Regions from separate parts of the Variovorax sp. LG9.2 genome, predicted to be linked through region 2. Evidence: predicted binding sites of a transcription regulator. Region 2 holds the regulator's gene; each other region holds the start of a gene.

Region 1 (9,592 bases), on a different contig from region 2:
CGCTGGGCTACTTCGCGATCGCGATTCATCGGCGGCTGCTCTGGTATCCGGTGGCCTCGCAGGCGCTGCAAGTGCTGCCGCTCTTCGCGCTGTCACACGTCATCGAACTGGCCATTCGCATGATCGGTGGCGGCGTGTTCCCCGGGTGGAACCTGATGGTGTCGCCGGTCATCGAAACCATCCTCTGGCCGTTGGCGAGCCTGCTGTTGCTGGCACCCCAGCGTCGCACGCCCGAGCCCGACGCCAACCGTCCGCTGTGAGCAACGCTCGAGCCTGTTCGATCTGCCTTCGATTTGCCCTGACGTGGCATCCCACCTAAGCTTAATCGCCCCATGACTGAAATACGCAACGTCGCTGCCGAGGTCGCGCGCTTCAAGCGCCGCGTCATCGTCACCGGGCTCGCGGTGCTGGTGGCCTTCGGCCTGCTGTGCATGCGGCTCGTGTACCTGCAAGTCGTGCGGCACGAAGACCTGGCCGAACAGGCTGAAAATAACCGCACGGCCGTTGTGCCGGTGGTGCCCAACCGGGGCCTCATCCTCGACCGCAACGGCATCATCCTGGCGTCGAACTACTCGGCCTACACCCTGGAGATCACGCCGTCGAAGGCTGTCGATGTCGACGCGACGATCGATGGCCTGGCCGACGTGGTCGATGTCACGCCGCGCGACCGACGCCGCTTCAAGCGCCTGCGCGAAGACTCGCGCAGCTTCGATTCGGTGCCGATTCGCACACGCCTGAGCGACGAAGAAGTGGCGCGATTCGCGGCACAGCGCTATCGCTTTCCGGGTGTCGAGATCAAGGCACGGCTCTTTCGAAACTACCCCAACGGCGAGATCGCGAGCCATGTGCTCGGCTATATCGGCCGCATCAACCAGACCGAAAAAGCGGCGATGGAAGATTGGGAAGATGAGGACTTCGCCAACTACAAAGGCACCGAATACATCGGCAAGCTCGGCGTCGAGCAAAGCTACGAGAAAGAGTTGCACGGCCTGACGGGCGTCGAGCAAATGGAAACCTCGGCTGGTGGTCGCGCTGTGCGGCGACTGGCGGGCCATCCGGCGACGCCAGGCAACACCGTCATGCTGGCGCTCGACATCAAGCTGCAGAAGATGGTCGAAGACATGTTCGGTGACCGGCGCGGCGCGCTGGTGGCGATCGACCCCAAGACCGGCGAAGTTCTGGCCTTCGTCAGCAAGCCGACCTTCGACCCCAACCTGTTCGTCGAAGGCATCGACACCGAGAGCTGGAAAGAACTGAGCGAGTCGCTCGACAAGCCGCTGCTGAACCGTGCGCTGCGCGGCACCTACCCGCCCGGCTCGACCTACAAGCCCTTCATGGCACTGGCCGCCCTGCAGACCGGCAAGCGCGGGCCGAACGTGATCGTGAACGACCCCGGCTACTACAACTTTGCCGGGCACCGCTTCGGCAGCCCCGAAGGCAACCTGGGCGGCGTCGACATGCGGCGCGCCATCCAGCTGTCGAGCAACATCTATTTCTATTCGCTCGCCAACGAGATGGGCGTCGACCTGATTCACGACTTCATGAAGCCGCTCGGCTTCGGGCAGATCACCGGCATCGATCTGAGTGGCGAATTGCGCGGCGTGCTGCCGAGTCAGGAGTGGAAGCGCAACGCCTACAAGCGGCCCGAGGCCAAGAAGTGGTACGCCGGTGAAACGATTTCGCTCGGTATCGGCCAGGGCTACAACAGCTTCACGATGCTGCAGCTGGCGCAGGCCACCTCGATCGTTGCCGAAGGCGGTATCAAGCACCAGCCGCATCTCGTGCTGGGTACGCGTGACACGGTCACCGGCCAGATGACGTCGGTGGTGCAGCCGCCGGCCATCAACCTCGGCTTCAGCGCTGCCAACGTGTCGGTGGTGCGCGACGGATTGATGGCAGTGATCTCGGCCGGCACGGCGCGCAGTGTGTTCGCCGGCGCAGGCTACATTGCAGCAGGCAAGACCGGCACCGCGCAGGCCGTGACGCAGGCACAAAACACGAAGTACAACGCCAAGTCCCTCGAAGAGCACCAGCGCGACCACGCTTTGTTCATGGCGTTCGCGCCGGCCAATGACCCGAAAATCGCGGTGGCGGTGGTGGTCGAAAACGCAGGTTGGGGCGCCGGTGCCGCAGCCCCCATCGCGCGCCGGGTGTTCGACTACTGGTTGATGGACCAGTACCCGAGCGAAGCCGACATGGAAGCCATCAAGACCGGCAAGGCAGCGGCGCCTATGGGCAAGCCACGCGTCGCCAGCGAAGTCGCCTGGCCGACGGTGGCCGCGACGCCGGCGACTGCGCCTTGATCCACGGCTCCCTGACACGCACCCAGACGACCGCCTAGAGATTCTTCAGGAAGGTCAGGCTGGGCGAAAAGAAGTACTCGCCGCCTTTCATCTTCACGAAACCTGCGAACGGCGCATTGTTGGCAAAGCCTTCCGCTGTGTCGTCCCAGGTCTTGGGCAGCTTTTGGTCGCCCGGATTGTTGGGCCCTTGGCCGATGACCGGATCGATGCCGTGCGGGCTGCCGGGCTGCAGCGGAAACTGCGTGAGGTTGACCCAGGTTTGCTGGGTGAATTTGAACTGGTCGCCAATCTTGTGGTTGTAGGCCATGAAAAGGAGGCCCACGCCACCTGTCGGCAACGAGGGCGCCACGTCGGCGGTGAACTCGGCCAGGCTGCCGGAGTCGGGCAGCTCCGACGGATGCACATCGCGTTTGACGTCTTCGTACGGAATGCCGCGTCGCGCCATCAGGTGCATGCGTTCGAGCGCCGGCGTCTCGGCGTTGCCGCTGCCGCGCGGGTTGGTCTTGCGGATGTGGCCATGAAACGGGCAACGCGTGCCGGCATCGCCGTCGTAGTTGAAGTTATTCGGTGGATCGTCGTCCCGTGCGTCTTTGGAGAGCGTCACTGGCGTGCCGTCTTCGAAGCGGCCGACGATCATCGCGCCGGCGAGTTCGCGGTCCTCGCCTTCGAGCTCAAGCACGTCCGCAATCTCCTGCTCTCGCGTCTTGAATCCGCGCACGTCCTGTTCGAGTTTGCGGAACACGAAGAAGCTGCCGAAGGAGAACGTGTCGGTCACGCCGGGGTCGTCGACCAGCGCCAGCTTGAGCGGAAAGCCCGGGTCCCAGCGCGACGAGCCTGTGGCGGAGGTCTCGGCGTCGATGTCTTCCTGCAGCATCAGGGGCTGGCTGCGGCCGTCGACGTAGCCGAAGTTTTCAATGCCGTCGCCGCGCGCGTTCTTCAAGGCCCGACCATGCTGGACGTGGACGATGGTGCCGCCCGCGTCTTCGATGAGCTCTTTGACCTTTGCGGCCAGTGCGGCCGTCTTGCCCTCCGTTTCGTCGGCTGCGAGCACCATGCCATGGATATCGCTCTGGAACGGCGTTTCCCAAGCGGTGACGGCCGGGTCGGCAAGCGCTGAAATGCTGTCGGCAGCCTTCATGCCGCCGCGGAAATCTGTGTCGGTTGGGGCGCTCGCGGCAAGGCCGAGTGCCTGGTAGCCGGTAAAGCTCAGCGCCAGGTGCACGAACGGACCGCCGCCGTCGCACTTCTTGCTCGCCTTGAATTTTTCCGCGTCGAGCAATTGCCGATGGGCGCTGACGACATGAAAGTTCGCGAGGTCGCGCAGCATGCGTTTCGAGTCTTTTGCTGCCGGGCCGAACTTGAAGAAGATATCGGCAGTCGACTCTCGCCCGTGGCCCTTGAGGATGTTGCCCTGCAGGGCCTGCAGCAACTTGAGCTCGTCCGAGTCGGCCTTTTTCCAGGCGAGCGGTTTGGTCAGATGAATCGGCATGACGAAATCTCCTGTGAGTGGGGGATTTCAGTCTAGGAAGCCGTCTTGCCGTCCACATCCGCCGGATGGTGGAACCATCGCCGCGGCCTCGGCGGCAGATGGTCTAGCACCGTCGGAAAGTTAGAAGGCCGTTTGTTGGTGAGTGCTGACCATCTGGCCAGGACCTGCGGTAGCTATATGCCGCCATGCAAGCGTCTGTGAAGCGCGCAAAAAAAAGCGCCGACCAGCGGCGCTTCGAAAAGGTATTCAGGCATCTCGAATGGATGCCTTGAATATTTATTGTTCAACAGTCGGAAGCTTTGTCTCCTCAGACCCTCGACAGCCGGGACGTGCCCGCTTGCGAGTGGCGAGACTTTAGGTTGTCGCACCGAGGTAGTGCATTAGGAGTAACCCGCTCTAAAGCGTGCGCGGCGTCACGTTGGCGACGTGAGTTTGTTTCTGGAAGTTAACAAATGGCACGACTCGTGCAGGCAAAGAGCGTCCCAAATTCCCGATTGGCTCTTTCCGATGGCACTGGTTCCCCAAGCGTCCCTCAATGGCGCCGACACCGCCTGGCTTATGACATCGACCGCGCTGGTCCTGCTCATGACGCTGCCCGGCATCGCGCTTTTCTATGCGGGCATGGTGCGGCGCAAGAGCGTGCTGAACACGATGGCCAGTGTGCTGGTCGTCGCTGCCGTCGTGTCGATCACCTGGTTTGCGATGGGCTACTCGCTGGCGTTTACTGCGGGCTCGTCATGGCTCGGCGGCACGAGCCGCTTCTGGTTTGCCGGCTTCGACTATCTGAAAGAAGCGGGCACCGTTGCGGTGAGCCATGTCGCGCCGAATGTCCCCGAGTCGGTGTATGCGATGTTCCAGCTGACCTTTGCCATCATCACCTGTGCGCTCGTCGTTGGCTCATTCGTGGAGCGCATGCGGCTGTCGGCGGTGCTCTGGTTCGCCCTGCTCTGGAGCGTCCTCGTCTATGCGCCGATCGCGCACTGGGTCTGGGAGCCGGGTGGCTGGCTCGCCCAAATGGGGGTGCTCGACTTCGCCGGCGGCTCGGTGGTGCACGTGAACGCGGGCGTGGCGGGCCTGGTGTGTGCCTATGCGGTCGGCCCGCGCCGCGGCTACGGGCGCGAGTCTTTCGAGCCCTACAGCCTGGCGTTGACGATGGTCGGTGCCGGCCTGTTGTGGGTGGGCTGGTTCGGATTCAACGCTGGATCTGCCGTGGCGGCCGATGGCCGAGCCGGGCTTGCGATGCTGGTGACGCACCTTGCCGCGGCGGCGGGCGCGCTGAGCTGGATGATCGGCGAGTGGACGACACGGCGCAGCCCGTCGTTACTAGGCTTGTGTTCTGGCCTGGTGGCAGGCCTGGTGGCGATCACGCCGGCTGCGGGCTTCGTGACGCCGCCCGCAGCAGTGGCCATCGGTCTGATCGCCGGGCTGGCCTGCTACTGGGGTGCAACCGCGCTCAAGCGCGTGCTGCAGGCCGACGATTCGCTCGACGTCTTCGGCGTGCATGGCATCGGTGGCATCGTCGGCGCGCTGTTGACGGGGGTCTTCGCAGACAGCCGCATCTCCGGCGGAACCGGCCACCTGGGCGTACAGGCGCTTGCCATCGGCGCGGTCGCGCTGTACAGCGCCATCGGCACGGGGCTGGTGCTTCTGGTGGTCCACATCGTGGTCGGCCTGCGCGTCAGCGACGAGACCGAAGCGGTGGGCCTCGACCTCGGCCAGCAGCGCGAGCGCATCGGCACCTGAAGGATCACAACGACATGACCGAAGAGGATCGCATAGCCGCAGCGGCTCGACTGCACGTGGCGCTGCGCCGGAAGACCGGCCGCGTGACCGACACGGAGTGGATGTCCGTCAACGTCGAGTACGCGACAGCGATAGTGCGCATTGCGCGGGCGCACGCCACGGCGACGAGCGATCTCGATCTGGCGGCCATCGCCACGGGGCTCGAATTTGCGATGGCGCCGCTGGCGCCGGTGATCTCGAAAGGCGCCCCGCGCTATGTGGGTGGATTGCGGTGAGCCCCAGCTAAATTGCGGCGCTCCTCGACTTGGCGCCGGCCACGGCCTCTTCGTGCATCCAGCCTGCGGCCTTCTCCGCCATCATCAGCGTCGGGCTATTGGTGTTGCCGCTGGTGATCGTGGGCATGGCACTGGCGTCGACCACCCGCAGGCCATGGATCAAATTGCCGCGCCCATCGCGCACGCGCATGCGGGAGTCGAGCACGGCCATCGAATCGCTGTCGGCGCCCATCTTGGCGGTGCCGACCGGATGGAAAATGGTGGTTGCGATGTCGCCCGCCAGCCGTGCGAGCTCGTCGTCGGTCTGGTACTGCACGCCGGGCTTCCACTCTTCGGGCTTGTACTTTGCCAGCGCCGGTTGGGCCGCGATGCGACGCGTGACGCGCAGCGAATCGGCCGCGACCTTGCGGTCTTCGTCGGTGCTCAGGTAGTTGGGCGAAATCGCCGGCGCGTCCTGGTAGCGCGGGCTCTTGATGCGCACGGTGCCCCGACTGGTCGGGTTCAGGTTGCACACGCTCGCGGTGAAGGCCGGGAAGCTGTGCAGCGGCTCGCCGAAAGCATCGAGCGACAATGGCTGCACGTGGTACTCGAGATTCGGCCATTCGTGCTCGGGCGAACTGCGCGTGAAGGCGCCGAGCTGCGACGGCGCCATGCTCATCGGGCCGCTGCGCTTCATCACGTATTCGAGGCCGATCTTCGCTTTGCCGAAGAGCGACGAGGCCAGCACGTTGAGTGTCGGTGCGCCTTCGATCTTGAACACCGCGCGAATCTGCAAGTGGTCTTGCAAGTTGCCGCCGACGCCGGGCAGGTCGGCCACGACCGGAATCCCATGTTCCTGCGATAGCGCCGCGGGTCCGATGCCCGAGAGCTGCAGGATCTGCGGCGAGCCGATGGCGCCGCCGCACAGCACCACTTCTTGCGTGGCGTGGGCGATCACCATCTCGTGCCCGTCCCACACCTGCACGCCGGTGCAGCGCTGGCTTCCGTCGGGCTGCTTCTCGACGATGAGCTTGGTCACCTGCGCGCTGACCCACATCTCGAAGTTGGGCCGCCCGTAGCAAACCGGCCGCAAGAAGGCCTTGGCCGTATTCCAGCGCCAGCCGTCCTTCTGGTTGACCTGGAAGTAGCCGACGCCTTCGTTGCTGCCGCGATTGAAGTCGCTGCTGTGCGGAATGCCGGCCTCTTGCGCCGCCAGTGCAAAAGCATCGAGGATGTCCCACCGCAGCCGCTGCTTTTCGATGCGCCACTCGCCGCCGGCACCGTGCATCTCGTCGGCACCGAGGTAGTGGTCCTCGTGCTGTTTGAAAGCGGGCAGCACGTTCTCCCAGCGCCAGGCGTCGTCGCCGGTGAGCGTGGCCCACTGGTCGTAGTCGCGTGATTGCCCGCGCATATAGATCATCCCGTTGATGGACGATGAACCACCGAGCGTCTTGCCGCGCGGATAGCGCAGCGTGCGGCCGTTGAGGCCGGCATCCGGCTCTGTGTTGTAGAGCCAGTCGGTGCGCGGATTGCCGATGCAATACAGATAGCCCACCGGGATGTGAATCCAGTGGTAATCGTCCTTGCGCCCCGCCTCGATCAGCAGGGTGCGCTTTTGCGACTGCCGCGTGAGCCGGTTGCACATCAATGCGCCGGCGGTGCCGCCGCCGATGACGATGTAGTCGAAAGTGGTGTCGTTGCTCAAGCCGTTGTCTCCAGATCAAACAAAAAAGCCCGGGACGGTGTGCCGTGCCTCGGGCTGTGGTCGGAGCTTACTTTGCCGTGGGCATGACGAACTCGGCGCCTTTGCCGATGCTCTCCGGCCAGCGCTGCATGATGCTCTTTTGCTTCGTATAGAAGCGCACGCCTTCTTCGCCGTAGGCGTGCATGTCGCCGAACAGGCTTTTCTTCCAGCCGCCGAAGCCGTGCCATGCCATCGGCACCGGAATCGGCACGTTGATGCCGACCATGCCGACCTGGATGCGCCGCGAAAACTCGCGCGCCACGTTGCCGTCGCGGGTGAAGCAGCTCACGCCGTTGCCGAACTCATGCGCGTTGATGAGGTCTACCGCTTCTTTCAAATCGCCGACACGGACGCATGAGAGCACCGGACCGAAGATCTCTTCCTTGTAGATGCGCATCTCGGGCGTGACGTGGTCGAACAACGTGCCGCCCATCCAGAAGCCGTCGTCGCAACCCTTGCCGGCCTTGGCGCCGTCGAATTGGCGGCCGTCAATCACGAGCTTGGCACCTTCTTTTTCGCCCAGATCGATGTAGCCGGTGATGCGTTCGTGCGCGGCGCGCGTGACGATCGGGCCCATCTCGGCTTCGAGGTTCTCGCCGTCGAGCACCTTGAGCGTCTTGGTCCGTTCGATCAGCTTGGGCATCAGCTTGTCGGCCACGTTGCCCACCAGCACCGCCACGCTGATCGCCATGCAGCGCTCGCCGGCCGAGCCGAAGCCGGCGCCGATGAGCGCGTCGACCGCCTGGTCGATGTCAGCATCAGGCATCACGACCATGTGGTTCTTGGCACCGCCCAATGCCTGCACGCGCTTGCCGTGATGGGCGCCGGTTTCGTAGATGTAGTTGGCGATGGGGGTCGAGCCGACGAAGCTGATCGCCTTGACGTCCGGATGTTCCAGCAGCGCATCGACCGCGACCTTGTCGCCCTGCACCACGTTGAAGACGCCGTCGGGCAGGCCGGCTTGTTTCAGCAACTCGGCCATGCGAAGCGAGGCGCTCGGGTCGGTCGGGCTCGGCTTCAAGATGAAGGTGTTGCCAGCGGCGATGGCGACCGGGAACATCCACATCGGCACCATCACCGGGAAGTTGAAAGGCGTGATGCCGGCGACCACGCCAAGCGGCTGGCGCAGCGTCCAGTTGTCGATGCCGGTACTCACCTGGTCGGTGAAGTCGCCTTTGAGCAATTGCGGGATGCCGCAGGCGAACTCGACGACGTCGATGCCGCGCGAGACCTCGCCCTGCGCATCGGTGAACACCTTGCCGTGCTCGGCGGTGATGAGGTGGGCGAGCTCGTCCTTGTTCTGATTGAGCAGGTCCAGGAACTTGAAGAGCACGCGAGCGCGGCGAATGGGCGGCGTGTCGGCCCAGGCGGGGAACGCGGCTTGCGCCGCGGCCACGGCGGCATTCACTTCTACCGCGCTGGCCAGGCCGGTGGCGCCCGTCACCATGCCGGTGGCCGGGTTGGTCACATCCTGACTGCGGCCGGACGCGTTGGCGACCATGCGGCCGTTGATGAAGTGATCGATCGGTGTCTTGGTGATTTGCATCGGGTGTCTCGCTTGGGGCGGAAAAGGTTGATGGACAGCGTGCGCGGAGCACACAGGGATGATGGAGTTTAGGCAGCGCAAGCTCGGCCGCCAAGGCGTAAACGCTGAACGCATTGTTCGCTATGGTGAACAATGCATCCATGGAACCCCAAAAGATCGAAGCGCTCTGGATGCATCTGCACTGGCTCACCGTGCTGGCGCAGCAGGGCAGCTACACGGCGGCGGCGCAACGGCTCGGTGTGAGCAAGGCCGCGATGAGCCAGCGCATCGCCGAGCTGGAGCGCGCTGCCAATGTGCAACTGGTCCAGCGCACCACCCGCAGCGTGCGACTGACCGAAGCGGGGCAGCGGCTGGTCGACGACATGCGCACGCCGTTCGAGCAGATCGCGCACAGCTTCGCCAGCGTGCGCGACCTGGCCGGTGTACCGACCGGTCTGCTGCGCGTAACCGCGCCGGTCGCCTTTGCGCGGCAGCAACTGGTACCGCGCATCGCTGAGTTTCTGCGGGCGCATC
Region 2 (9,592 bases):
CCGCGCTTGAAGAGCGGCTCGCCGCTGGTGTCGATGTAGAGCGTGCAGTCGTCGGTAGTCAGATGCGCGAAGACGCGGCAGTCGGGCCACTGCGTTTCGATGCTCGGCCGCACGCCGCCGGCTTTGGCGCGAAAGCGGTCGGCGATCGCGTCCTTGATGCGCAGCGTCGCGAAGTTCAGGCTCTGCAGCGGGCTGTGCTGCGCAGTGGTCTCGATCTTGAAAGTCTGCTTCGGCGTGAACCAGATCTCCCACGCCACGCCACTGGCAATGGCGTAGAGATCGTTCTCGCTGCGGTACGGCGCATGCGCCAATTCGATGAGCACGCGTTGCGCCAAGCGGCTGTGCAGGTTGAGCTTGAGGGCGTCGCGCCACTCGGCCCGGACCCGCACGCCGCCGCGCAGTGTCAGCAGGTCTTGGCCGACACGGCCGGTCAGCGCATGGACTTCCTGCGCCAGGAGTTCCTCGACGCCGGCGGCGCAAGGCAAAAAGAGAGAGAGATCGTTCACCCGCCCACTATAGTGGCCGTGCTCATGAGTTCCCCGTCCGCCCCCGCGTCGCCCTCATCACAGGCCGCTCCGTCGCCGGCCGTGCGCTTTGCAGTGCAGTGCGAAGTGCTGCGCCTAAGCGCCCAGCCCACCGGACCGATGCTGGCCGTGCAGTTCCTGCTGGACTGCGGCGTTGCAGCCCTCTTCGCCTGGCAGTATTCGGTATCGCACGCGCTTATCTGGATCACCATGATCGCCGCCAGCACCGCATGGCGCGGCTTTTTTCCGCAAGTGCTGCCCAGCTCGCTGACGCCCGAGAACCTGCAGCCTGCGCTCCGCCTGCACACCTTTCGCATCGCAGTACACGAGGCCGCGCACGGTGCGGCAGGCGTACTGTTGTTCAGTCCGACCGACCCGGTGGTGCAACTGCTGCTGGCCGTCGTCATCATGGCGATGACGCTGTCGTCGGCGTTCTCGGTGTCGTATCACACGCCCGCGATGCAACTGGCGATCTCGCTGCTGCTGGTGCCGATGATCGTGATGAGCCTCACCTACGGCCAGCCGGTGATGGTGACGGCGGCGGTCCTCGGCATCGGCCTGCTTGCGATGGTGTGGAAGCTGGTGTCGGAGCGCTCGCGCCAGCTCGAAGAAAACATCAGCCTGCGCCACAACGAGAGCGCGCTGCGCGTGCAGGCGCTGGCTGGCCTGCGCGCGTCGGAACAGGCGCAGGCCGAGCGTCTCCGGTTCTTTTCAGCCGCCAACCACGACCTGCGGCAGCCGGTGATGGCGATGGGCCTGCAGGCCGAAGTGCTGCGGCAGCAACTGCGCGCCGGCGAAAGCGCCGCCGTGGTGCAAGGCTCCGTCGATGCGCTGTCACGGGCACAGCAGGCGCTCGAAGGCTTGACCAACCAGCTGCTCGAAATCGGTCGCATCGAGGCCGCTGCCGACCCGTTCACGTTGACCGCGGTCGCCCTCGCACCGCTGCTGAACGAGTTCGCACGGCAGGCAGGCAGCGGCCGGGTGCGGGTGCGTTGCCCGGCCGAAGCCATCGTGTGGACCGACACGGTGGCGCTGCGCCGCATCGTCGCCAATCTGGTCGACAACGCTGTCAAGTTCGCACCCAATGGCCGCGTGTTGCTGGCCTGTCGGCGCCGGCCGGACGGCTGGCGCATCGAGGTGCGCGACAGCGGCATCGGCATCGCTTGCGAAGCGCAGGAGCGGGTGTTCGGCGACTTCGAGCAGGTCGGGAACGTGGAGCGCAATCTACAGCGTGGGCACGGGCTGGGGCTGGCCATCGTGCGGCGCCTGGCGATGCGGCTGGGGGTCCAGATCACGCTGCGGTCGCTGCCGGGACGCGGCTCGGTGTTCGGCTTCACGCTGCCATCGGCCCCTCGCGATGCGCACCCCGACCGCACGGCACGCGCCGCGACCGCGGCGGCGACCAGCACCGCTGCGCTCGACGCCATGCCGCTGGCGCCCGGCTTGGCGGTGCTGGTGGTCGAAGACAACGCTGTGGTGGCCGACAGCCTCGCGGCCCTGCTGCGCCAATGGCAGGCGCTGCCACGCATCTACGAGAGCGCGGCCGAGGCGCTGGCGCTCGCCGACCTGCAGGCCATCGACGTCGCGCTGTGCGATATCCGCTTGCCGGGCAAGCTCGACGGTATCGACCTGGCGCGACGCCTGCAACTGCAAAAGCCGTCGCTCACGATCGCGCTGATCTCGGCCGATATCGATGAAGCGACGCTGCACCTGGCCCGCGAGCGTGGCTGGCATGCGTTGCGCAAGCCGGTGCAGCCGGCGGAGCTGCGCGGGATTTTGTTGCAGGCGCGGCGGTAAACCGACGCCTTACAGCGCCTTGCGCAGATTCGCCGGTGCGATGCGCAGCGCTTCGCGGTACTTGGCGACGGTGCGCCGCGCACATTCGATCCCCTGCTCTTTCAGCATGTCGGAAATCTGGCTGTCCGACAGCGGCTTCTTGATGCTCTCGGCGCTCACGAGTTGCTTGATGAGCGCTCGCACTGCCGTGCTGGATGCATTGCCGCCGGTTTCGGTTCCGAGCGCCGAACCGAAGAAGTACTTGAGCTCGACCGTGCCGTAAGGCGTCGACATGTACTTGGCCGTGGTCACGCGGCTGATGGTCGACTCGTGCAAGCCCAGCTCGTCGGCGATCTCACGCAGCACCAACGGGCGCATGGCGAGTTCTCCGTGCACGAAAAAGCTCTTCTGCCGCTCGACGATGGCGTTGCTCACCCGCAGGATGGTGTCGAAGCGTTGCTGGATGTTCTTGATGAACCAGCGCGCCTCCTGCAGCCGCTGCGACAGCGCCTGGCTGCCCTCGCCCTTGTGCGCCTTGAGCGCGCCGGCGTAGATGTCGTGCACGCGCAGACGCGGCATCACGTCGGGGTTGAGCATCACGCGGAACTTGAGCGTTGCGCCACGACCGGTGCGGGTGACGATCACGTCGGGCACCACGATGTTGCGCTCGACATCGACGAAGCGGCGGCCCGGCTTGGGCTCCAGCTTGGCGATCGCCTGCAGCGCGCTGCGCACTTCTTCTTCGTTGCTGCGTGTGAGCGTGGCCAGACGTTTGAAGTCGCGCCGCGCGAGCAGCTCCATCGGCTGCTTGCAGATCAGGATCGCAGTCTTGCGGATCTGCTTTTCTTCGGCCGTCTCGTTCTCATGGGCGAGCGCCTTCAGCTGGATTGCCAGGCATTCGCCGAGATCGCGTGCGCCGACGCCGACCGGCTCCAGGCTTTGCAGCAGGCCGAGCGCCACCTGGAAGTGGTGGACGAGACCGTCGAACTGGTCGTTGTCATCGCCCGCGAGGCCCGATGCCAGCGCTGGCAACGAGTCTTCGAGATAGCCATCGTCATTCAACGATTCGATCAAAAAACGCAGTGCGGCCTGGTCGTTTTCGTTCAGCCGCAGGCTCAGTGCCTGTCGGTGCAGGAAGGATTGCAGCGACTCCTGGCTGCGCGCGAGCTCGGTGGCGTCGGTGCGCTCGCTGCCGTCGTTCGGGCCGAGGTTGTTGCTGCTGGCTGGCGCCTCGCCGCCCCATTCCCCATCGTCCGGCGTCATCTCGACCGTGCCGTCGCCGCCCCAGTCGGGCTCCTGGTCGGACATCTCGGCGGCCGGCGCTTCGGTCTCGCTGGCGGTGGTCGCGGTGCTGGCGCCGTCGGCACTGGTCGCGAGCGCGCTGGGCGCGAACTCGCCGTCGCTCTCGCTCTGGCGGTCGCTGTCGTGCTCTTCGCGCGGCGCTGGCGCGTCGGACACGTCGATGCCGAACTCTTCGCGTGCGGCTTCTTCGGCCGTGCGCTCCAGGAACGGGTTGTCGTCGAGCATCTGCTCGACTTCCTGGCTCAACTCGAGCGTGGACAACTGCAAAAGCCGGATCGACTGCTGCAGCTGTGGCGTGAGCGCCAAATGCTGCGAGACACGAAGAGAAAGACCTTGCTTCACGGACAGCCTGCCAGACACACTCTGTTCAAGAAACACCGCAGAACCGGCTTTGCCGGGCTGTTGGTGTTGCCCCCGGTCAGGGGGTGGAAGAAGCGACACGCAGTGCGCGACGACCTGGGGGCGAGCAACAAGTTCACATCCGGAAGTGTTCGCCGAGGTAGACGCGTCGTACCTCGGCGTTGTCGACGATCTCCGAAGGCGTGCCCTGTGCCAGCACTTGCCCGTCGCTGATGATGAAAGCGTGATCGCAGATGCCCAGCGTTTCACGCACGTTGTGGTCGGTGATCAGCACGCCGATGCCGCGCTCTTTGAGAAAACTGATGATTCGCTGGATTTCGATAACGGCAATCGGGTCGATGCCGGCGAAGGGTTCATCCAGCAGGATGAAGCGCGGCTGCGTGGCGAGCGCACGGGCGATTTCGACCCGCCGCCGCTCGCCGCCCGACAGCGACAACGCCGGCGAGTTGCGCAAATGTTCGACGCGCAGGTCGTTCAGCAGCTCGCTCAGCCGCTCTTCCATCCGTGCCTTCGATATCGGGACCGCCCTGCCGGACTCGTCGGTGTCTAGCTGCAGCTCGAGCACGGCCCGCACGTTCTCTTCGACCGTGAGCTTGCGGAAAATCGACGCCTCCTGCGGCAGGTAGCTCAGACCCATGCGCGCGCGCTTGTGGATCGGCATGTGCGCGATCGGCTCGCCGTCGATGGTGATCTCGCCCGCGTCGGCGCGAACCAGCCCGACGATCATGTAGAACGAGGTCGTTTTTCCGGCGCCGTTCGGGCCGAGCAGCCCGACCACCTCGCCCTTTTGCACGCCGAGCGACACATCCTTGACGACCGTTCGGCTGCCATAGGTCTTTTTGAGGCCGCGCGCTTCGAGGCGGCTGCCGACGTCGATCGTGTCTGCGTTTTCGATCACTTGCGCGGTTCTCCGCCGAGCGTGGTGCTCTGGCGCAGGCCGGAGCCTGCAGCGGGGGTGGCGGGCACCGTCGTGGCCGGCGCGGCACTGGAACCCGAGCCCGGACCGGACGCAGGCGGAGCCGCTTTGGCGCCACCGGCTGCCGACGCCGGAGCGCGCGGCGTGAGCACCGCCCTGACGCGACCACCCGAAGCACCGGCCGCGACGCTGGCGTCCGGCGGCAAGGTAGAACCGTTGACCGTGAAGGTGTCGTTGCTCTGGTCGTAGACGATCAGCGGGCCGGTGGTTTCGTCGTTGACCTTGGTGCCGATCAGCCGCCGCATCACGGCATGGCCGATGAACTTGACGTTGTCGGCGCGGCTGTCGTATTCGATGCGATCAGCTTCACCCTCTGTCCACTCGTCGCCCGGGGCGTCGCGTTTCTGCTTGTAGTAAGCCAGCTTGCCCGGCTCGGGCGTGACCACGCCGTATTGGTAGCCCTCGGGGTCCTGGCGCACGTCGATGCGGGCGCCGCGAATCACGATCGTGCCCTTGGTGACGAACACCTTGCCGGTGAAAACGCTGGTTTGCTTCAGGTCGTCGTAACGCAGCGCGTCCGACTCGATGTTCATCGGCTTCAGTCGGTCGGCCTTTTCGGCATGCGCCGGCAGGCCGGTGCCGAGTGCCAAGGCGAGCAATGCACCAAAGGTGATCGCGAAAGCAGAACGAAAGGAGCGAAGGGGGGATTTTGAGCGCAGGGTCATAGAGGCACGAAACTTGCTGCGCATTGTATGCGGCCAACTGACACGACCTTGACGAAAAAGCCCGCCGAAGCGGGCTTCTCAAAAAACGCGTGTGACAGCTTCAACCTTTGCGCGCTTCGGTGATCAGGTAATTGGCGACCTGCAGCGACTTGGTCATGTTGCCGGCGAGCTCGCCGTCGACGTAAAATCGCCCTGCCACGCCAAGAGCAGGCACACCGGCCACCTTGTACTGCTCGGTGATTTGCGTCGCCCGCTTGGCCTTGCTCACTACGCCGAACGAGGTGAACGCCTCCGTGAACTTGACTTTGTCGAGGCCGTTCTTTTCGGCCCACGCAATGATGGCCGCGTCGCCGTTCACGTTCTGGCGTTGGGTGTGGATCGCATTGAAGACCTTCATCGTGTATTCGTCGAGCTTGCCCATGGCATCGAGCGCGTAATACAGGCGCTGCTTAGGCTCGACGTCGTTGCCGACGAACGGCACGGGAACGCGACGGAACGCGGCGTCTTTCGGCAACGTTTTGACCCAGGCTTCGAGCTCGGGCTCGAACGCATTGCAATGCGGACAGTTGTAAGAAAAGAACTCGATGACCTCCACCTTGCCGGCCGGCGCATCGACCGGGACGCGGGGGCTCAAGTCGATGTAGTCCTTGCCGGCCTTGGGCTGAACCTGGGCATGCGAGAGAGAAGCGGCGGACATCAACCCGAGGGATGTGGCGGCCAGAGAAAAGTCACGACGGTTCATGTGTTTCATCAAAGAGGTGCTCCTGTTCGGCTGAAAGAGCCAGAAGTGCCGCGCGGAGTTCCGCGCCCGGTTGATTCAACGCGGCAGAGACGCAGTGCGTCACGCCGCGGCGAGTAAAGAAAAGTCAACGTTCCAAAACTCAACGCTCCACGGCGGACCGCACTCAGCGCTGCACCCGCACCAGTGCGGAATCGAAGCCGCCGCCATCGAGGCGATCTTTCAAGTGGTCGGCATCGTCCTTCTTGTTGAAGGGGCCGGCGCGCACGCGGTACACGGTGCGACCGGCTTGTTCGCGCTCGGTGACTTTGGCCTCGACACCCATCAGCGACAACTTGGCGCGCTGCGCTTCGGCGTCGTCGGTGGTGCGGAAGGCGCCGGCCTGCACGAAGTAGAGGAATGGGTCTGCGCCACTGGCGTTGGCAGCAGCAGTCGAAGGCGCCGCGCTGGCAATGGTGCCGCCGGCGGTCGGGTTGTTGCCGGATCTTGAGCGAGCCAAGTCGCCCAACGGATCGCTCGACGGCGGCAGTGCGTTGGCTTCGGCCGGCACCGGCGCTGTGCGCGGGCGCGGCGCAGCCGGGGTCGTGGACGCACCGGGCGCGACCACTACCGGAACCGGGCCGGTCGAAGGCGCATTGAGCGGGCCGACGGTCGCAGGTGCGGTCACCGAAGGCGGCTGCGGCTTGACGGCACCGGCCTTGCCTGCGAGTGGGCCGTTCGGGTCCCAGTCGCGGTTCTTGCGGGCTTCGGCTTCGTCCTGCTCGGCACCGCCGCGCTGGTTCTTGCTCATGAACGGGATCGGCACCTTGGTCACGTAGACCGCGATGCCCAGCGCCACGCCGAGCCCGAGCACCAGGCCGATGATCAGCCCGATGACGATGTTGCCGCGCTGAACTGAGCGTGTACTTGATTTCATTTTGAGGTTCGGAATCACATCTTGCGTGGCGCACTGACGCCAAGAATTGCGAGGCCATTGTGCAGCACCTGCGCAGTGGCGGCGACCAGCGCCAAACGGGCTTTCTTGACGGCTTCGTCGTCGACCAGAATGCGCTCGGCGTCGTAGTAGCTGTGGTAGCTCGCGGCCAGTTCGCGCAGGTAGAAAGTGACGTCGTGCGGCGCGAAATCCTTGGCAGCGGCGCTCAGCATGTCGGGGTACTTGGCGAGCAGCAGCATCAGGGCCTGGGCCGCCGGGCTGTCGAGCGGTGACACGTCGACCGTCTTCAGCGAGGCCTCGTCACCACCCCATGAAGTCAGCACCGAGCAGATGCGCGCATGGGCGTACTGCACGTAGTACACCGGGTTGTCGTTGTTCTTGGCCACGGCCAGGTCGACATCGAAGGTGTACTCCGTATCCGGCTTGCGGCTCAGCAGGAAGAAGCGAACGGCGTCGGTGCTGGTCCACTCGATCAGATCGCGCAACGTCACATAGCTGCCGGCGCGCTTGCTGATCTTGACCTCTTCGCCGTCCTTGATGACACGCACCATGGTGTGCAGCACGTAGTCGGGGTAGCTCGGCGGGATGCCTTCACCAACGCCCTGCAGGCCGGCGCGAACCCGTGCGATCGTGCCGTGGTGATCGGTGCCCTGGATATTCACGACGGTGTGGAAGCCGCGCTCCCATTTGGCCAAGTGGTAGGCCACGTCGGGCACGAAGTACGTGTACGTACCGTCGCGCTTTTTCATGACGCGGTCCTTGTCGTCGCCGTAGTCGGTGGACTTCAGCCAGAGCGCGCCGTCTTCTTCGTAGGTCTTGCCGGCGGCGACCAGCTTTTGCACGGTCGACTCGACACGGCCGCTGGTGTACAGGCTCGACTCCAGGTAGTAGTTGTCGAAGCGCACCCGGAACGCCTGCAGGTCGAGGTCTTGCTCGTGCCGCAGATAGGCCACGGCGAACTCGCGGATCGAGTCGATATCGGCGATGTCGCCGCTGGCGGTGAACTCCCGGTCGTCCGACTTGACGGTCTTTTTCGCCCTGAAGTCGTAAGCGATGTCCGCAATGTATTCGCCGTTGTAGGCGGCGGCCTTTTCACCGCTCGGCCAGTCGGCGTCGCCAGGCTTCAGGCCCTTGGCGCGCATCTGCACGCTGCTGGCGAGCGTCTGGATCTGCACGCCGGCGTCGTTGTAATAGAACTCGCGGAACACGGCATCGCCCTGTGAGGCGCGCAGGTTGCAGATGGCATCGCCCAGCGCGGCTTGGCGGCCATGACCGACGTGCAGCGGACCGGTCGGGTTGGCGGAGACGAACTCGACCAGCACTTTCTCGCCGGTGGGGGCTCGCTGGCCGAAGGTGGCGCCCGCATCGAGCACCTCGCGCACGATCTGCTGCTTGGCAGCGGTCTTCAGGCGGATGTTGAGAAAGCCCGGGCCGGCGATTTCGATCGACTGCACCCATTGCTGGAAGGATTGCGTGGCGAGCAGCGCCGCGCTCACCTCCTCGGCCAGATCGCGAGGCTTGCGCCCGAGCGGCTTGGCGAGTTGCATCGCGGCCGTGCTGGCGAAGTCGCCGTGCGCCGCCACCTTGGGCGACTCGAACGCGGCTTTGGCGCCAGCGCCGGGCGAGAAAGTATCGAGTGTGTTCGCGAGCGCCGCGAGCAACTCCTGTTTGACCAATAGCATCGGCCAATTTTACCGGGCGTAACAGCGGGCTCCTTTCTTGCGTCATCCTGCAGGCACCTTGCCCCGTTAGCATCATTGGCCCCGGTCGGGGCTGCTGTCGTCACTCAACCTCCAGGACATCCACACCATGAAAAAGCTCCTTTCCCTGATCGCCCTCGGCGCGTGTCTCTCTTTCGGTGCAGCCCACGCCCAGAGCGCCTGCGAAACGAAGGCCATGGACAAGAACGGCAAGCCCCTCGCCGGCGCCGCCAAGACCAGCTTCGTGAAGAAGTGCGAGAAGGACACCATGTCCTCGGCAGCGCCCGCATGCGCGACGAAGGCCATGGACAAGAACGGCAAGGCGCTGGCCGGTGCCGCCAAGACCAGCTTCATGAAGAAGTGCGAAGCCGACGCCAAAGGCTGAGACGGCGCTGAGGCGACCTCAGCGTCGCACTCAAGAGCCCGCTGCACGCGGGCTTTTTTGCGACTGCTTACTTCAACACACCGAGCAGGTTGTTGAAGTCGTCGCTCCAGGGTTTCACGCCGGGCTTCAGCGTGATCGCCGCGCCGGCACGGCCGATCGCCGGACGCGCCAGCGTTTTCGCGTCGCGAGCGACAAGAACCCAGTCGGTGTTGCGCAGCGCACCGTTCTCCG
Region 3 (9,592 bases), on a different contig from region 2:
CCGGGCCAGTTCATTGCCGTGGTCGCTTTCACACAGCTGAGCGAGAGCCTGCAACATGCCAACTTGAGATTGAGCTTCGGCGCCATCGGCGAGCGGCTGTGGATCAGCCCACGCTTTCACCGGCTCCATCACAGCATCGGTCTCGGGCACGAGTCTGGCGGAGCAAAGACTTTGGGCGGGCACAACTTCGGCGTGCTGCTCCCGTGGTGGGACATGCTATTTCGCACCGTCAACTTCGAGCCGCGCTACGACGCGACAGGCATTCGCGATCAGATCGAGCCTGACGCATCCGGGCGGCTGCGCGACTACGGCCGCGGCTTCTGGGCGCAGCAATTGTTCGCGCTGAAGCGCATGGTGGGCCGCGGCTGACGCTGGCGGTCGTTGGCCAGCGTTATCCTCTCGGCCGATGCGTTTACTCCTCGATTCCTTTTGGCGCGCTGTAGCTTACTGCCTGCGGCCTCGCGTGATGCTGCTGTCCTTTCTGCCGCTTGTCGTGATGGCGGTGCTGGCGGGCGGCATCGGCTATTTCTACTGGGCGCCTGCCGTTGCGTGGACGCGTGAAGCGCTCGACGCCTGGCCACTGTTGTCCAGCGTATGGGGCTGGATCGGCGGGCTCTTTTCGGCAGACCCGCGTACGTTCCTCGCGCCGCTTGCCGTGGTGCTCGCCAGCACGCCGTTGCTGGTCCTCGTGTCGCTCATCGTCGTGGCCGCCTTCATGGCGCCGGCTTTGACACGCCTCGTGGCGGAGCGTCGCTTCCCGGCGCTGGAGCAGAAGAAGGGCGCCTCGATGCTCGGCAGCATCGCGCGCTCCATCGGCGTCACTTTATTGGCGCTGGTCGCGCTTATCGTGTCGATGCCGCTTTGGCTGATTCCGCCGCTCGTATTGATCCTGCCTCCGTTGATCTGGGGCTGGCTCACCTACCGCGTCATGAGCTTCGACGCGCTGGCCGAACACGCCAGTGCCGAAGAACGGGCCACCTTGCTGCGTACCCATCGGCTTCCGTTGCTCGGCATCGGCGTGCTATGCGGTTACCTCGGCGCGGCGCCGAGCATCGTGTGGGCGTCCAGCATTCTTTTCGCGGCCGCTTTTTTCGTGCTGGTGCCGATCGCGATCTGGATCTATACCCTCGTGTTTGCGTTTTCTGCTCTCTGGTTCGCACATTACTGTCTCGATGCGCTCAACCAGCTGCGGGCACAGCGAGGGGCGCTGGCTGCCAACACTGCGGCTGTTCCGCTTCCTTCGATTCCCGATGCATCGGCTTCCCAATGGAGTTCCCCATGACCCGTCAATCCAGTCCCGGGGCCAAGCGCGCCTTCGGCCTCATCATCGTCGGCGACGAGATCCTGTCGGGCAAACGTGTCGACAAGCACATGCCCAAAGTCATAGAACTGCTTGCCGCGCGCGGCCTGCCGCTGGCTTGGGCGGAATACGTCGGCGACGAGCCACTGCGCATCACGGCGGCGCTGGCCCGGGCTTTCGCTTCCGGCGATATCGTCTTTTCTACCGGGGGCATCGGCGCCACGCCCGACGACCATACGCGCCAGTGCGCTGCTGCGGCGCTCGGCGTGCCGCTCGCGCTGCACCCGGAGGCCGAGGTGCTGATCCGCGAGCGGATGCAAGACACGGCCCGTGAGTCGGGCGTACCTTACGAGCCCGATCGCCCCGACAACGTGCACCGTTTGAACATGGGTGTGTTCCCGCTCGGCTCGAACATCATCGTCAACCCGTACAACAAGATTCCGGGCTTCAGCGTGGCCGACGTGCACTTCGTTCCTGGCTTCCCGGTGATGGCTTGGCCGATGATCGAATCGGTGCTCGACAGTCGCTACGCTGGGCTTTTTGCGCACGGCTCGGCGGCTGAAAAATCAGTCATCGTCTTCGGTGCGATGGAAGCCACCCTCACCCCGCTGATGGAAGAGATCGAGCGCACACACGCGGGCATCAAGGTGTTCAGCCTGCCCAGCGTCGACCATCCGACCTACGGGCGGCACATCGAATTGGGCGTCAAGGGCGATCCCGGCGAGATCGAGGCTGCGTATTCACAGCTTCTGGAAGGGTTGCGCACCTTTGATGCGCGTCTTGGCCCTGAATTGGTGCGTTAATTGCGATTGCACCAAGAAGGCGAGCGACCGCCTTCTTTTGGACTCATGGGCCGCAGAACCCAGCCAGGCTCAGGGGACAATGGCACAAAACCTGCATTCATTTCTTCCGCGTTTCCAACCACTATCCCAACAGGAGAACCTGATGTCAAAGACCGTCGCCGATGTACTCAAACTCGTCAAGGAAAGCGAGGTCAAGTTCATCGACTTCCGATTCACCGACACGCGAGGCAAGGAGCAGCACGTGACCGTGCCGGTATCCGCTTTCGATGAAGACAAGTTCACTTCGGGCCACGCGTTCGACGGCTCGTCGATCGCCGGCTGGAAGGGCATCGAAGCGTCGGACATGCAGCTCATGCCCGACCCGAACACCGCCAACATCGATCCGTTTTTTGAAGAAACGACGCTGATCCTCACCTGCGACGTCATCGACCCGGTCGACGGCAAGCCTTACGAGCGCGATCCGCGTTCGCTGGCCAAGCGTGCCGAGGCTTACATGAAGGCCTCCGGCCTGGGCGATACGGCCTACTTCGGACCGGAACCAGAATTCTTCGTGTTCGACAGCGTTCGCTGGAAGAACGACATGTCGGGCTGCTTCGTGAAGATCGATTCCGAAGAGGCTTCGTGGAACACCGACAAGGAATACGAACACGGCAACACCGGCCATCGCCCCGCAACCAAGGGCGGCTACTTTCCGGTTCCGCCAGTCGACAGTTTCCAGGACATGCGCTCCGAAATGTGCCTGGTGCTCGAAGCATTGGGCATTCCGGTCGAAGTGCATCATCACGAAGTCGCGAATGCGGGCCAGATGGAACTCGGCACCAAGTTCAGCACGCTGACACAGCGCGCCGACTGGGTCCAGTTGCAGAAGTACGTGATCCAGAACGTGGCCCACGCCTACGGCAAGACCGCTACCTTCATGCCCAAGCCGATCGTTGGCGACAACGGTTCCGGCATGCACGTGCACCAGTCGGTCTGGAAAGACGGCAAGAACCTGTTTGCGGGCGACGGCTATGCAGGCCTGTCGGAATTCGCGCTGTTCTACATCGGCGGCATCATCAAGCACGCCCGCGCGTTGAACGCCATCACCAATCCTGGAACCAACAGCTACAAGCGCCTGGTCCCCGGATTCGAGGCTCCGGTGAAGCTGGCGTACTCGGCCAAAAATCGCTCGGCTTCGATCCGTATTCCGTTCGTCGCAAACCCCAAGGGCCGCCGCGTCGAAGCGCGCTTCCCTGATCCACTGATGAACCCGTACCTGGGTTTTGCCGCATTGCTGATGGCCGGCCTCGACGGCGTTGAAAACAAAATCCATCCGGGCGAAGCCGCCACCAAGGATCTGTACCATCTGCCGCCGGAAGAAGACGCGCTGATCCCGACCGTGTGCCACAGCCTCGACCAGGCGCTGGAGCATCTCGACAAAGACCGCGCCTTCCTCACCAAGGGCGGCGTGTTCACCGATTCGTACATCGATGCGTACATCGATTTGAAGATGACCGAAGTCACGCGCTTCCGCATGGCGACGCACCCGGTCGAATTCGACATGTACTACTCGCTGTAAACCGGCTTACCCGGTTCACGCGTTAAAAAAGGACGGCCTAGGCCGTCCTTTTCTTTTTGTGGGGAACAAGCCGAAGGTCGTATTGTCGAATTGCACGAAAATGTCAGCTTGATGCGCACTACCTCCACCCCCATGAAGACTGCTTCTTTTCTATTGATGGCCGCCTCGTTCGTCGCATCTCTGGCCGGCGTATCTGCCTTCGCGCAGGAGAAAGTTTTTCGCTGTGGCAACGAATACACCAACAACGCAGCCGACGCGGCCAAGCGCGGCTGCAAGGTGATGGAAGGCGGCAACCTGACGATTGTGCAAGGCACGACGCCGCGTGGCGCTTCGGTTGGCAGTAGCGCCGGTGGCTCTTCGGCCGCAAAGGCACCGGCCGGCAGCCCGCGCGTCGAGGGCTCCGACCAGCGCGCACGCGATGGTGAGGCCCGCTCGGTGCTCGAGTCCGAACTCAAAAAGGCCGAGTCCCGGCAAGCCGAATTGTTGAAGGACTTCAACAATGGCGAGCCCGAGAAGCAGGGCGCGGAGAGTCGCAATTACCAGAAATATCTCGATCGGGTCGCCGAAATGAAGGCCGAGATTGCCCGCAACGAAAGCGACATCGCCGGCATCCGGCGCGAAATAGGCCGCTTGCCGGCTAGAAACTGAGGATGGTTTTCGGCAAGCCCGCCGGCACCGGCAAGCGTTTTCAAACCTTCGATCTTCTCTCTACATTGATCGCCGTCGTCCGCATGGACGGCGCGGTTTCGTTCGCCAACGCCGCGCTTGAAGACGCGCTAGGTACGTCGCGTCGAACGCTTGAAGGTTCACCGTTCGGCAACTGTTTCAATGAGCCGAACGTCTTCCGCACTGCTATCGATGGTGCGCGCAGCAACGACTTTGCGACGCTGCGCTACGAAGCGCTGCTGCGCCGCGGCAGCCACGAAATGATGCCGGTGCAGGTGACCCTGGCGCAAGGCGACAAGCCGGGCGAACTCATCATCGAGCTGATTCCCATCGAGCAGCAAGTGCGGCAAGACCGCGAAGAGCGTTTGCTCGACCAGGCGCAGGCCAACAAGGAACTGATTCGCAATCTGGCGCACGAAATCAAGAACCCGCTCGGCGGCATCCGTGGCGCTGCGCAGCTGCTTCAGATGGAGGTGGAGTCGCGTGATCTTGTCGAGTACACGCAGGTCATCATTCATGAGGCCGACCGGCTGCAGACGCTGGTAGATCGGCTGCTGGCGCCCCATCGGCGGCCGCATGTGGTGGGTGACGTCAACATCCATGAAGTGTGCGAGCGGGTACGCTCGGTGATCTTGGCGGAGTTCCCGCGCGACCTCGACATCGAGCGCGATTTCGACCCGTCACTGCCGGAGTTTCGCGGCGATCGTGAGCAGCTGATTCAGGCCACGCTCAACATCGTTCACAACGCGGCGCAGGCGTTGGCCGAGCGACGCGCGGCCGGCGACGCGCGCATCACGCTCAAGACGCGCGTTGCCCGACAAGTGATCTTCAATAAGCAGTGGTATCGATTGGCACTGGAATTGCATGTCATCGACAACGGACCGGGTGTGCCGGATGCGATCAAGGACCGCATCTTTTACCCACTCGTCTCCGGAAGGGAAGGTGGAACCGGGCTGGGGCTGACGCTAGCGCAGACATTTGTGCAGCAGCACCACGGCCTGATCGAGTGCGACAGCGTACCGGGCCGAACCGATTTCAAAATACTGATACCGCTGCCATAGCGCAGCGATGGCAACAAGGAGCTGCATGAAGCCGATTTGGATAGTGGACGACGACCAGTCGATCCGCTTCGTGCTGGAAAAAGCGCTGCTGCGCGAAGACCTGCCGACACGCAGCTTCACCAACACCCGCGAAGTGCTCGCCGCACTTGAGCTGGCAGCCGACGATGAAACGCAGGGCCCTCAAGTCCTGGTGAGCGACATCCGCATGCCCGGCGGCTCCGGGCTCGACTTGCTCGACAAGATCAAGGCCAAGCACCCCGGCCTGCCCGTCATCATCATGACGGCGTTCTCCGACCTCGATAGCGCCGTTTCCGCGTTCCAGGGAGGCGCTTTCGAATACCTGCCCAAGCCTTTCGATTTGCCGCGCGCAGTCGAGTTGATCCGTCGGGCCGTCGACGAAAGCCAGCGCGAAGAAGTGGCCGAAGAGCGCATGGCCGCCGCCCCCGAAATGCTCGGCCAGGCACCTGCCATGCAGGACGTGTTCCGTGCCATCGGCCGGCTGTCGCAGAGCAACGTGACGGTGCTGATCACCGGTGAATCGGGTTCCGGCAAAGAGCTGGTGGCGCGCGCGTTGCACAAGCATTCGCCGCGCACCAATGGCCCGTTTGTCGCTATCAACACCGCCGCCATTCCCAAGGATTTGCTCGAGAGCGAATTGTTCGGTCACGAGCGCGGCGCCTTCACCGGAGCGCAGACCATGCGACGCGGCCGCTTCGAACAGGCCGAAGGCGGGACGCTGTTTCTCGATGAAATCGGCGACATGCCGTTCGACCTGCAGACGCGTTTATTGCGCGTGCTGAGCGACGGTCACTTCTATCGGGTCGGTGGCCACAACTCTGTCAAGGCGAACGTGCGCGTCATCGCCGCAACCCATCAAGACCTGGAACAGCGCGTCAAGATCGGTGGCTTTCGCGAAGACTTGTTTCACCGGCTCAACGTGATTCGTCTGCGCCTGCCGGCTTTGCGCGAGCGCGGTGAAGATGTGCCCGCGCTCACTCGGCACTTCCTGCAGCAGAGCGCCAAGCAACTCGGCGTCGAGCCCAAGCGCATCTCGGATGCCGCGCTGACGCAGCTTGCGACCTTCGCGTTTCCGGGCAACGTGCGTCAGCTCGAGAATATTTGCCACTGGCTGACCGTCATGGCGCCCGCGCAGCTGGTCGAAACCAAAGACTTGCCGCCCGAGGTGCTGGCGGTGGTGCCGGTCGAAGCGCCGATGCTTTCGCATGCCCAGCCGCAGGTTGCGGCGGTTGCGCCTTCCCATTCGGTCGAGCACATCGCTGTGCCGGCGCCAGTGTTGACCGCCATGACAGAAGCTTCTACCTCCGCGGGTTCTGCAGGCTGGGAATCCGGGCTCGAAGGCGAGGCGCAGGCTCTGCTCGAAGCCGGGCGGAACGATGTCTGGGATGTCTTGTCGAAACGCTTCGAGTCTCGTTTGATTCTCACGGCGCTGGCGAACACGCGCGGCCGGCGCATCGAGGCTGCACAAAAGCTCGGCATCGGACGCAATACGATCACGCGCAAGATCCAGGAGCTCGGCATCGAGTGATGCCGGCCTGCTGCATGCCGGTGTGTGCGGCGGGGTGCCTTACTTCAGCAGTTCGCTCAAGCTCACCGGCTTGATCTTGCCGCCTTCGACAGTCACGACCACCGGATCGACGATGGTGCCGCCCACCGCATCGACGCCCTTGAATTCGCCGGCGTTCTGCTCTTTCGGCATCTTCATCAGCGCGTCGTTCATCTGTGCGCGAATGGCGGCCGCATCGGTGGTCGTACCCGCTGCTTTCATGGCCGCGGCCAGCGCGTGCGTCATGGCGTAGTTGTACGAAGATTCGGTGGTCGGGTCTTTGTCGGCGCCGTACGCCTTGCGGTATGCCGCGGCAAAGGCCTTGGGCCCCGTGCGTTCGTCGTATGAAACCGGCATCACACCAATGGAGCCTTCGAGCATGGCCAGCCCACCGGTGACCTTGGACATCTCATCGAGCTTGGCCTGGTCCATGATTAAAAAACCGCCCTTGAACCCGAGCTCGCGCGCCTGTTTGGCGACCAGCGCGGTTGGCTCCGAAGGGCCGCCTATGAAGAGCACGTCGGGCTTCTCGGCCAGCACCCGGCTCACGCCGCTGTAGAAGTCGGCCGAGCGGTTGTACGACATGGGGTTGTTGGAAACCACCGTGCCGCCGGCCTTGATCCACGCTGGCTCGAACAATGCGCTCCAGTTCTTGGCGTAGTCGTGGTCACCCGGCAGCATGCCGACCTTCTTGCCGTACTTCTTCATCTCGTATTTGGTGAACGGCTCGATGTACGAATTGAACGTCGGAGGAATGCGGATGGTCAGCTTGTTGCCGGTTTCTGTGATCTTGGGCGTGCTCGAGTACGCCATCACGATGAACTTCTCTTGCTCGTTGAAGGCCTGCATGGCGTAGATGCCGCCGGAATGCGGCACGAACACTGCCGCCGTCTGGTATTGCTGCACCAGCCGACGCGCGTTGATGGCTGCTTCAGCCGGGGAGTACTTGTCGTCCAGCGACACGAGTTCGAGCTTGACCTTCTTGCCGGCCACCTCGAGCCCGGCGGCGTTGATCTCCTTGATCGCCATCTCTATGCCGTTGACCACGTTCTTGCCATACAGCGCGGCACCGCCGCTCAACGGGCCGGTGTAGCCGATCTTGACGAGGTCTTGCGCCAAGGCAGAGCCGGCACCCATGGCGCCTATCGCCCCGAGCAGGGTCGTAGCGATGGGCAACAGGGCCAGGCGGCGGCGGAGGGTCGTGGTCTTCATGGTCAGAGTCTCCTGAGGGTTGAAACGAATGGAAGGAAAGTAGCAGCGAGGCGGTGAGGCTCGTTGTCGCGTGCGGTCATGCGCAGGTGATTGTTGGGCCGTACGTTGGTCATGCGATCAGGCGCCGATGTAGGCAGCGCGCACCGCCTCGTTGTTGAGCAATGAATCACGATCGCCTTCGAGCGTGATGCGGCCACGTTCGATGACGTAGGCGCGATGCGCGATCGCCAGCGCCGAGTACGCGTTCTGTTCTGCCAGCAGCACCGTGGTGCCCGCACGGTTGATCCGCTGGATGACCTCGAACACCTGCTTCACGACCAGCGGCGCCAAGCCGAGCGACGGCTCGTCGAGCAGCAACACCTTGGGTCGTCCGAGGATTGCGCGGCCGATCGCCACCATTTGCTGCTGCCCGCCGGACAGCGAGCCGGCCGGGTCGTTCTGCTTTTTTTCGAGAATTGGAAACAGGCCGAACACCTCGTCGAGCGAACGCTTGATGCCGGCTTTGTCGCTGCGGTGGACATAGGCGCCGAGCACCAGATTCTTTTTGACCGACATCATCGGAAAGAGCTTCCGTCCTTCGGGGCAGTGAACAACACCGGCTCCGACGATCTGCGCCGGTCGCTTGCCGACCAACTCGCTGTCGGCGAATCGAATGCTGCCGGCACTCGCTTTTTGAATGCCGCTGGCCGCCATGAAGATCGATGTCTTGCCCGCACCGTTGGCGCCTAGCAGAACCACGAGTTCGCCGGCAGACGCATGCATCGTGACGCCGCTCAGCGCGCGAAAGCTGCCGTAGTGAAGGTCGACGTTTTCAAACCGCAGCATGGTCGGCTCCGGCATGGGTTCCCGCATCGGTCCCGAGGTAGGCTTCGATGACTTGCGGATCGCGGCGGATTTCGGCCGGCGTTCCTTCGGCGATCTTGGCGCCGTTGTTGAGCACGACGATCTTGTCGGCCAGCCGCATGATCATGTCCATCTTGTGTTCGATCAGACACACGGTCTTGCCATGGTCGACCAGCTTTCGAATCAGTGCCGCAAGTCCCACGGTTTCTTCTGGATTGACGCCACCGGCGGGTTCGTCGAGCAATAGCAACTCGGGGTCGGTTGCCAGTGCCAGCGCAAAGGCGACGCGCTTGCGCTCCTCTTGCGTGATGTCGGCGGCGATGCGGTTCGCGATATGGGAGAGGCCGACGAAGTCGAGCGACTCCCGTGCCTTCTCGCGGCACAGGCGCTCTTCGCCTTGGAGCCTCTTGCTGTTGACCACGACATCCCACAGACCCGACTGCGTGCGCAACCGATAGCCGACGATCAGGTTGTCGAGCACCGTTGCGTTGTCGAACAGGTGAGTCGACTGAAAAGTACGTGCAATGCCGAGACCTGCCACCTGATCGGGCCGCAAGCCCGTGACGTCTTGTCCCTTGAATTCGA

The links. Region 2 encodes sigma-54, which starts transcription at its own class of promoters, with help from an activator protein. Its sites were predicted from a motif close to TGGCANGNAANCTGCTTT; they were not measured.
Region 1: QN413_RS14150 (ammonium transporter) is a predicted target of sigma-54. The motif match lies at 4,246-4,263, and genes of this name have one in related genera.
Region 3: glnA (type I glutamate--ammonia ligase) is a predicted target of sigma-54. The motif match lies at 2,184-2,201, and genes of this name have one in related genera.

The regions. Positions count from the first base shown of each region.
Region 1 covers NZ_JASJXB010000012.1:18,569-28,160, reverse strand. Annotated here, with positions in the region: gene mreD (rod shape-determining protein MreD) at 1-260, shown strand, start outside; gene mrdA (penicillin-binding protein 2) at 333-2,303, shown strand; gene QN413_RS14155 (hypothetical protein) at 2,338-3,792, opposite strand; gene QN413_RS14150 (ammonium transporter) at 4,300-5,535, shown strand; gene QN413_RS14145 (hypothetical protein) at 5,550-5,810, shown strand; gene QN413_RS14140 (GMC family oxidoreductase) at 5,818-7,494, opposite strand; gene QN413_RS14135 (CoA-acylating methylmalonate-semialdehyde dehydrogenase) at 7,562-9,079, opposite strand; gene QN413_RS14130 (LysR family transcriptional regulator) at 9,220-9,592, shown strand, end outside.
Region 2 covers NZ_JASJXB010000028.1:10,405-19,996, forward strand. Annotated here, with positions in the region: gene QN413_RS21500 (THUMP domain-containing class I SAM-dependent RNA methyltransferase) at 1-506, opposite strand, end outside; gene QN413_RS21505 (hybrid sensor histidine kinase/response regulator) at 531-2,321, shown strand; gene QN413_RS21510 (RNA polymerase factor sigma-54) at 2,331-3,944, opposite strand; gene lptB (LPS export ABC transporter ATP-binding protein) at 4,078-4,857, opposite strand; gene lptA (lipopolysaccharide transport periplasmic protein LptA) at 4,857-5,603, opposite strand; gene QN413_RS21525 (thiol:disulfide interchange protein DsbA/DsbL) at 5,704-6,345, opposite strand; gene QN413_RS21530 (SPOR domain-containing protein) at 6,509-7,258, opposite strand; gene argS (arginine--tRNA ligase) at 7,273-8,958, opposite strand; gene QN413_RS21540 (hypothetical protein) at 9,086-9,361, shown strand; gene QN413_RS21545 (fused MFS/spermidine synthase) at 9,429-9,592, opposite strand, start outside.
Region 3 covers NZ_JASJXB010000013.1:32,753-42,344, reverse strand. Annotated here, with positions in the region: gene QN413_RS14910 (sterol desaturase family protein) at 1-369, shown strand, start outside; gene QN413_RS14905 (EI24 domain-containing protein) at 407-1,282, shown strand; gene QN413_RS14900 (competence/damage-inducible protein A) at 1,279-2,103, shown strand; gene glnA (type I glutamate--ammonia ligase) at 2,246-3,661, shown strand; gene QN413_RS14890 (hypothetical protein) at 3,794-4,309, shown strand; gene glnL (nitrogen regulation protein NR(II)) at 4,312-5,388, shown strand; gene ntrC (nitrogen regulation protein NR(I)) at 5,414-6,934, shown strand; gene QN413_RS14875 (ABC transporter substrate-binding protein) at 6,974-8,164, opposite strand; gene QN413_RS14870 (ABC transporter ATP-binding protein) at 8,282-8,989, opposite strand; gene QN413_RS14865 (ABC transporter ATP-binding protein) at 8,976-9,592, opposite strand, start outside.